One region of the Diaphorobacter sp. C33 genome, then DNA from elsewhere that is predicted to be linked to it. Evidence: predicted binding sites of a transcription regulator. Region 1 holds the regulator's gene; the other holds the start of a gene.
What was found. The regulator FNR, encoded in region 1, switches genes on or off when oxygen is low (the NO sensors DNR and NnrR bind a similar motif). The targets are predictions, from matches to a motif close to TTGATNNNNATCAA.

Region 1 (4,179 bases):
GCAAGGCACAGAGCAGACCTTGGTAGTCGTCGCACCGATGCCAAATATCCTGGCGTGGTTCGGGCGTTTCCCAGTCCTTCGGCAACCTCACTGATACGCAGCGCGCGCCCCAGACGTACGGTGGCGCATCCAGTAAGGCAGCGATGCGTAGCTGGATTTCTCCACGTCGATGAGAACAGACTCGTCACTTCCGCTGGTATAGATCTGACAGCGATACGTCACGCCTGAGCGCCTCGGTTTGCGCCATTCGCTTGCCACGACATGCTTCGCGGAGTCGCTGTGGTTCCACAAAACGCTGTTTTCAGGGCACGCACCACGGCGCCGGCTGCCCATGGACAACCTCCATCCACAGCGCCCATGCACCCAGGGAAAAAAGCACACCACCTGCCAGCCGAGACCCCCACGCCCCACCCTTCACGCCGATCCAAGCGCGAATGCGGCCAAATGTCCACGGTCCCAGCACCAGCCATACACCGCTTCCCACGCCAAACAGGACCATGCACAAGGCTCCGCGGAGCACGCTTCCGCTGAGAGCGGCAGTCAACAGTGCGGTATACAGAAGGCCGCATGGCAGGAGCGCCCAGGCCACACCCGCGGTCAGGAGCCCGCCAGGCCGAGAGACCAAGGGCTTGACCTTCGCCCAGGCAGCACGCCCCGCCCGCTCAACCCACAAGGGCTGCTGCGCTTGCACCATCATCATCCCGCCCCACGCGAGGATGAGCACATGCATCAGCGTCCAAAGGGGGCGCAATGCCGAGGTGCTTTGCCCCAGCCATGCGAGTTGCTCCATGGCCAGCGCAACCACCGCCCCTGCGGCGCCGTAACCGATCAGGCGCCCCACGTGAAACTGCGCTACCCGTTGGAGGATTCCGCGGCGGGACGCCCATTGAATGGTGTGGGTGGCGTCCTGCGTGCCACCCAGCCCCGTAAGCGCCGCGCAGGGAACAGAACACATCGCCAAACAGTGAGCCCCTCCCATCAGCCCCATCAGGAAGGTCGTCGTGGCCAGCGCCCACAGCATGGGTCAAATAATCCGGGAAAAGCGAGCGCGGTTACGGTCAGCCTGCAGATACTTGTCGAACACCATGGCCACGCCGCGCACGAAATACCACCCCATGGGCGTGACTTCAACGCCCTCATCACTGATTTTCACCAAGCCCTGAGCCGCCATTTCTTGCAGTTGCTGTAATTCCGCATCGAAATAACTGCGGAAATCAATCAGCCAAGACTGTTCCAACGGCTCAAACAGCAATTCACCTTGGCACATCAACGCCATGATGACTGCGCGGCGCACCAAGTCGTCCTTGGTCAACGCCAGCCCGCGCACCACAGGCAAATGCCCCTGGTTAATGCAGTCGTAATACTCGTCCAGCGTTTTCACATTTTGGCTGTAAGTAGCGCCCACGCGCCCGATGGCAGAAACGCCCAGACCAATCAGGTCGCAATCGGGCTGCGTGCTATAGCCTTGGAAATTGCGGTGCAGCCTGCCTTGCCGCTTGGCCACCGCCAGCGCATCGTCAGGCAGCGCAAAATGGTCCATGCCCACGTAGACGTAGCCGGCTTCCTGGAACACATCAAGTGACCGGGCCAGCATGGACACCTTGGCCGAAGCCATGGGCAACTCGGCCGTGATGATGCGTCGCTGCGACTTGAAGCGTTCTGGCAAGTGAGCGTACGCATACAGCGCGATCCGGTCTGGCCGCAGCTCGGCTACCTGCTCCAAGGTGCGATCAAACGACTCCGGTGTCTGGCGCGGCAGCCCGTAGATCAAATCCACGTTCACCGATTCAAACCCGAGCTTCCGAGCCGCATCGACCAACGCGAACACCTTTTCGGCAGGCTGAATGCGGTGCACGGCCTTTTGTACTTCAGGGTCGAAATCCTGCACGCCAAAGCTCAGGCGATTGAAACCCAGCTCCGCCAACAATCCCAGCCGCGCTTCATCCACGGTCCGCGGGTCCACTTCTATGGAGTACTCCCCCCCCGGAACGAGGACGAAACTGCGCCTCAACATGCCCATCAGTTCGCGCAAACCGTCATCCGTCAGAAAAGTAGGCGTGCCTCCGCCGAAATGCAGCTGGCTCACATGCTGACCCACACCGCAGTGCGCCGTATGCAGGTCGATCTCACGGCTGAGGTAACGCAAGTAGACCTCTGCCCGCTCTGGATGCCGGGTAATGATCTTGTTACACGCGCAGTAATAGCACAGCGATTCACAAAACGGGATGTGGACATAAAGCGACAAAGGCATCGCCTTGGCTACCGACCCCACGCGACGCTGCTGCAGCGCAAGGATGTATTCCCGCTCGCCAAAGGCCTCGACAAAACGATCAGCAGTCGGATAAGAGGTGTAGCGCGGCCCTGGAACGTCAAAGCGACGCAGGAGCTCTGTTGTAACAACGGTCATGACGGGATTCCTTGCACTTTCATATCACTGTGCCGTAGAGTCCCCCATGAGTCCTTGACGTTGATCAAGCGCCCATAAGGTCCTTGTGGCGACAATTTGACTTCGGCTCAAAGTCGTCCAACGGCCTACGGCATTCCATGTCTCCCAGCCGTTCAGAGGTAAGCTCAAGCCATGAACAGGGTTCCCATGCATACGAATCTCCAGACCATCAAAGTTGCCTGCTCAAACTGCAATCTGCGTGAGCTGTGCATGCCCGTGGGTCTGGACGACCAGCAACTCAAGCGCATCGATGACATTGTTGCTGTACGACGCAAGATCAAGCGTGGCGGCACGCTTTTCCGGAACGGTGAACCCTTCACATCCCTTTTTGCCATCCGCACCGGATTCTTCAAGACCTGTGTCGCCACCGAGGACGGTCGCGATCAAGTGACGGGTTTTCAAATGGCGGGCGAGATCATTGGCCTGGATGGCATCGTGAGCGACCGCCACACTTGCGATGCGGTAGCGCTTGAAGACGCCGAAGTATGCGTCATGCCTTTCGATCGTATTGAAGAGTTGTCGCGCGAAGTAACGGCACTACAGCACCATGTGCACAAGATCATGAGCCGCGAGATTGTTCGCGAGCATGGGGTCATGCTGTTGCTGGGGAGTATGCGTGCCGAGGAACGCCTTGCCGCATTCCTGTTGAATCTCGTACAACGCTTGCATGCCCGGGGGTTCTCACAATCCGAATTGGTGCTGCGCATGACGCGGGAAGAGATCGGCAGTTACCTAGGATTGAAACTGGAAACCGTCAGCCGCACGTTTTCGAAGTTCGTGGAAGAAGGTATTGTGGAAGTAAAACAGCGCCATGTGCGCATCGTCGATACCGATGCGCTGAAGCGCATTGTCAACAGCCAGCAAGCCTGCCATTAAGCCTCGGTTTTTTGCTCATTCATAACTGATCGGCGGAAAGATCAGGAAACGTATTTGGCGCAATCAGCCGGCCGCGCCCCTTTGGGCACGGGGCAGCGATTCAACTCAAAGGGCGAGAGTGACAACAGCGTAGTCAATGCGCTGGAAGCCATGAGTACGAACCAGAACGTGAAGAAGGCGATGGTATACACACCTTCGCGCGAGAGATGCAGGGGTTGATCAAACCACTGCAGCGCTTCTGGATCCACGAAGGCGAACACCACCATTTCCATGACGCCCGCCATCAAAAAGGCCGGCCACGCGATCCACATCAATCGTTGCATCCACATTCGCCCATCTCCTAGCAGGTGTAGTTGACAGCGTAGCATCTGTTCTGCGGCATGCAAAGAGGACTCGCCCTGCCGGTCAACGCGGTTGGTCCTCCAGCGGAGTAGCTGCATGGTTGCGCCCCTTCATGGCAGGCGTCATGTCGCCTCCAGACTCCTTCAGGGTCTCGTTGATGTTCAATCCCCGTTGGTAATAGTCTTCCGCGATGACGGGGTCGGGTTGGCTCACGGCCAGCCAGAGGGTCACGAAGCCCGCAATGATGACAATCACCGGCCCCGCGATGACAAGCCAGACATGGCCAAACGTCCACCAAGGCTTTCCTGCGTCTTCCAGATTCATGGGGGAATTACTCGACATCGATACCAACTCCTCGCTCATTTATGAGCACAGCTTGTTCATTTGCATTCCGCGACCGCCTTCAGCGAGGCACGAGGAACACGGATTTCTCTGCCACTTGGGCTTTATCACCCTGCGCTTGAATATCGAAATACACCGTATGCGATCCGGGAGATGCTGAGCCATACGGAATT
Region 2 (4,179 bases), 540 kb from region 1:
CTGGACGACGCCAAGGATCTGATCGCCCTGGTGGATGCCGTGAACGCGCTGCGCGCAAAAGGAGCGATCCTGGCCTACCACGACCGGGGCGACGGCGGCCTGCTGGCTACCGTGGCCGAGATGGCCTTTGCCGGTCAGGTGGGCGTGGCGCTGAACGTGGACATGCTCATCACCGAGGGCGACGGCGTCACCGACAGCCGCATGGACAGCGGCGAGGGCAAGAACTGGGGCGCCCAGATCAGCGGCCGGCGCGAGGAGCGCACGCTGCGTGCGCTGTTCAACGAGGAACTGGGCGTGGTGCTGCAGGTGAGGACCAGCGAGCGCAACGAGGTCATGCAGACGCTGCGCGCGCACGGACTGTCCACTTGCAGCCACTTCGTGGGCAAGACGCGCCCGCTGTCCTCGCCCATCGACGCGGGCAAGGGCGAGTTGCAGGTGTGGCGCGATGCCAAGGCCGTGTTCAGCGCCAGCCTGCCGGACCTGCACCAGGTGTGGGACGCGGTGAGCTGGAAGATCTGCCAGCAGCGCGACAACCCCGCCTGCGCTGACAGCGAGCACGCCGCGGCCGGCGATCCCGCAGACCCCGGCATGCACGTGCAGCTCACGTTCGACCCATTGGACAACGTGGCCGCGCCGTACATCGCCACTGGCGCGCGCCCGCGTGTGGCGGTGCTGCGCGAGCAGGGCGTGAATTCGCACGTGGAAATGGCCTACACCTTCACCGAGGCGGGCTTCGAGGCGTTCGACGTGCACATGACCGACCTGCAGACCGGCCGTGCCGACCTGGCGCAGTTTGCTGGCGTGGTGGCCTGCGGCGGCTTCAGCTACGGCGACACGCTGGGCGCGGGCATCGGCTGGGCGCGCTCCATCACGTTCAACGAGCGCCTGTCGGCCCAGTTCCAGCAGTTCTTCGCGCGTGGCGATACCTTCGCCTTGGGCGTGTGCAACGGCTGCCAGATGTTTGCCGAACTGGCCGACATCATCCCTGGCGCGCAGGACTGGCCGCGCTTCACCACCAACCAGAGCCACCGCTTCGAGGCGCGCCTGTCGATGGTCGAAGTGCTGGAATCGCCCAGCATCTTCCTTCAGGGCATGGCCGGCAGCCGCCTGCCGATCGCTGTGGCGCACGGCGAGGGGTATGCCAACTTCCAGTACCGTGGCAATGCCGCCAAGGTGGTGCGTGCCATGCGCTTCGTGGACAACCATGGCCAGCCGACCGAGCGCTACCCGTTCAACCCCAATGGCAGCGCCGGCGGGCTCACGGCCGTGACGACGGCGGACGGACGCTTCACGGCCATGATGCCGCACCCCGAGCGTGTGTTCCGCAACATCCAGATGAGCTGGACCGATCTGGCCGCCACGGGGGGCAAGGACGCGTTCAGCCCCTGGATGCGTGTGTGGCGCAACGCACGCAAGTGGGTGGGGTGATCGACGCCGCGGCGCGCGGCTAGCAGCCGCCGCGCGCCTGGCACTCGGGCACGATGCGCCCGTGCGAATCGCGCCACTGCATCGGCGGACTGTCGGAAGACGGCGCCGCCGGCGCGGGTGGCTGCGGCGGCCGGTACGGATCGTGCAGCACGGTGGATGAGCCCACGCCGGCTCCGACGTGTGCGCCGCCCATGGGAACCGAGGCACCCACGCCCACGCCCCCAGTCACCTGGCCGCTTGGGTGCATTCCCACTCCGACGCCCACCGGCCCCACGCCGGTGCCCACCCCGGCTGATACGCCGCCCGAACCCACGCCGACGCCCACGCTGAACGGCCCCACCGGCACGCCCACGCCCAGGCGCGCCGACGGGCCGGTGCAGGCGGACAGCACCAGCGCGGCCAGCGCGGCTGCGGTGCGCACGGGGCGCGAGGACGCAGTGCGAGAGGGCATGCCGCCATGGTACGCCTGCCCACCGTATTGCAAAAACAATAGCTGTCAGCGCTTGTCCCACATGCGTTAGGGGTGTTTTCATTCAGAATGGCGGCTTCTTGAAAGGAACTCACCCATGGCCGGCGCCAGCCTTCTGACCCTGCTTGACGACATCGCCACCATCCTGGACGACGTGGCCCTCATGACCAAGGTGGCCGCCAAGAAAAGCGCCGCCATGGCCGACGACGTGTCCGTCATGACCAAGGTGGCGGCGCAAAAGACCGCAGGGGTGCTGGGCGACGACCTGGCGCTCAATGCCCAGCAGGTCACTGGCGTGCGGGCAGAGCGCGAGATCCCCGTCGTGTGGGGCGTCGCCCGCGGGTCCCTGGTGAACAAGGCCATCCTCGTGCCGGCGGCGCTGCTCATCAGCGCGTTCGCGCCGTGGGCCGTGACGCCGCTGCTCATGGTGGGCGGGGCCTTCCTGTGCTTCGAAGGCTGCGAAAAGCTCGCGCACAAGCTTTTGCACACGCCCGAGGAAGATGCCGTGCAACACGCGATCCATGCGCAGGCCAACGCCAATCCCAATGTGGACCTGGCGCGGGTGGAGAAGGACAAGATTAAGGCGGCCGTGCGTACCGACTTCATCCTCTCTGCTGAAATCATCGCCATCACCCTGGGCGCCGTCGCGGGCGCGCCTTTTGCGCAGCAAGTGGCGGTACTGGCGGGCATCGCCGTCCTGATGACGGTGGGGGTCTATGGCCTCGTGGCGGGCATCGTGAAGCTGGACGACCTGGGCCTGTGGCTCAGCCGCCAGGCCAGCAACGCGGCACAGGCCCTGGGCCGCGGCATCGTCGCGGCCGCTCCCTGGCTCATGAAGACGCTGTCGGTGGTCGGCACCGCAGCCATGTTCCTCGTCGGCGGGGGCATCCTGGTGCATGGCGTGCCGGCGCTGCACCATGCCGTCGAGGGCGTGGGCGCGGCGGTGCAGGGTTGGCCGCTGGGCGGACTGTGGTCGGTGCTGGTGACCAACCTGCTCAATGCCGTGGTGGGCTTGGTGGCGGGCGCCGTGGTGCTGGCGGGGTGGACGCTGGTGGGACGGCTGCGCGGCAAGGTGGCTGCCAATGGCACGCATTGAATGAGGCCATATGCCGCCGTTTGTGACGGAATAGACACATACGAATAGACACACAGATTCTGGGTTTGATCTGCAGCAATATTGACCATATTACTCGTGGGCTTAATACGTGCACGGGGGTCGTCCCCGGTCAACCCAACGTATCGAGTCAACATGAAAAAGAATCTTCTGGCCCTGGCCGTTCTGTGTGCGATGACCTCCGGCGCTGCCTTCGCGCAGCAGGTTGCGGAAGGTTCCTGGCTGGTGCGTGCACGCGCGGTGCATCTGGACAGCGCCAACAACGGTGCCGCCGGCGACGCGGGCGTGAGCATCAACGACAAGTGGATTCCTGAAGTCGACGTCTCGTACTTCTTCACGCCTAACCTCGCTGCCGAACTGGTCCTGACCTACCCGCAAAAGCACGACGTGCGCCTGAACGGCGACAAGATCGGCTCGCTCAAGCACCTGCCGCCCTCGCTGCTGCTGCAGTACCACTTCACGAACTTCGGCGCGTTCAAGCCGTACGTGGGCGCTGGTGTCAACTACACGCGCTTTTCCAGCGTGAAGCTGCCCGCGGGCCTGGACGTGAAGCGCAACAGCTGGGGCGGTGCCCTGCAAGTGGGCTTCGACTATGCGCTGGACAAGAACTGGTCCCTGAACGTAGACGTGAAGAAGGTGTACATCGACACCGACGTGCGCGGCGTGGGCACTTTCAAGGTCGACCCGGTGCTGTTCGGCGTGGGCGTGGGCTACCGCTTCTAAGCACGCAAGTTCCGTTCTTCATGGTGGGGTGGGCCGGCGCATGCGCCGGCCCTTTTTTTTATCCTCGGCGGACGGTAAATCGATGCTCTCATTGAAGGAGCTATTTGCGCTTGGTGGGCAAGCGCTTCCGCTTGATTTGATCCTTTATTGGCAGGGCGGCGAAAAAGCCAACCACAGCGGGCAATCCGGCACAAGAGGTGCACTGTGGATTGCCCTGCAGATCGCGCGTACGTCCTACCTGAAGAGGTGTCGTTGGACTGCACGGGCGATTTGGCCGCTGGCCTACGCTGCAGCGCTATGTCTGCAGTTTCTCCCCTTGCTCGGCTTGACGGCGTCCTTCACCACCTCGGCCTGGCACCGCCGCAGCCGCCCGCGGGTGTGGCCTCGGCCGACGAACGCGGCGAGATCCTGGCCGGCCTGTTGCAGCCGCAGGCGGCGCTCTCAC

Region 2: the regulator FNR is predicted to act here: its motif matches at 3,059-3,072, upstream of QY917_RS04190 (OmpW family protein).

The regions. Positions count from the first base shown of each region.
Region 1 covers NZ_CP129980.1:336,261-340,439, reverse strand. Annotated here, with positions in the region: gene QY917_RS01645 (sulfite exporter TauE/SafE family protein) at 302-1,021, opposite strand; gene hemN (oxygen-independent coproporphyrinogen III oxidase) at 1,025-2,407, opposite strand; gene fnr (fumarate/nitrate reduction transcriptional regulator Fnr) at 2,579-3,322, shown strand; gene QY917_RS01630 (hypothetical protein) at 3,364-3,651, opposite strand; gene QY917_RS01625 (FixH family protein) at 3,728-4,006, opposite strand; gene ccoG (cytochrome c oxidase accessory protein CcoG) at 4,068-4,179, opposite strand, start outside.
Region 2 covers NZ_CP129980.1:878,773-882,951, forward strand. Annotated here, with positions in the region: gene purL (phosphoribosylformylglycinamidine synthase) at 1-1,428, shown strand, start outside; gene QY917_RS04180 (hypothetical protein) at 1,448-1,879, opposite strand; gene QY917_RS04185 (DUF808 domain-containing protein) at 1,995-2,993, shown strand; gene QY917_RS04190 (OmpW family protein) at 3,147-3,734, shown strand; gene egtD (L-histidine N(alpha)-methyltransferase) at 4,032-4,179, shown strand, end outside.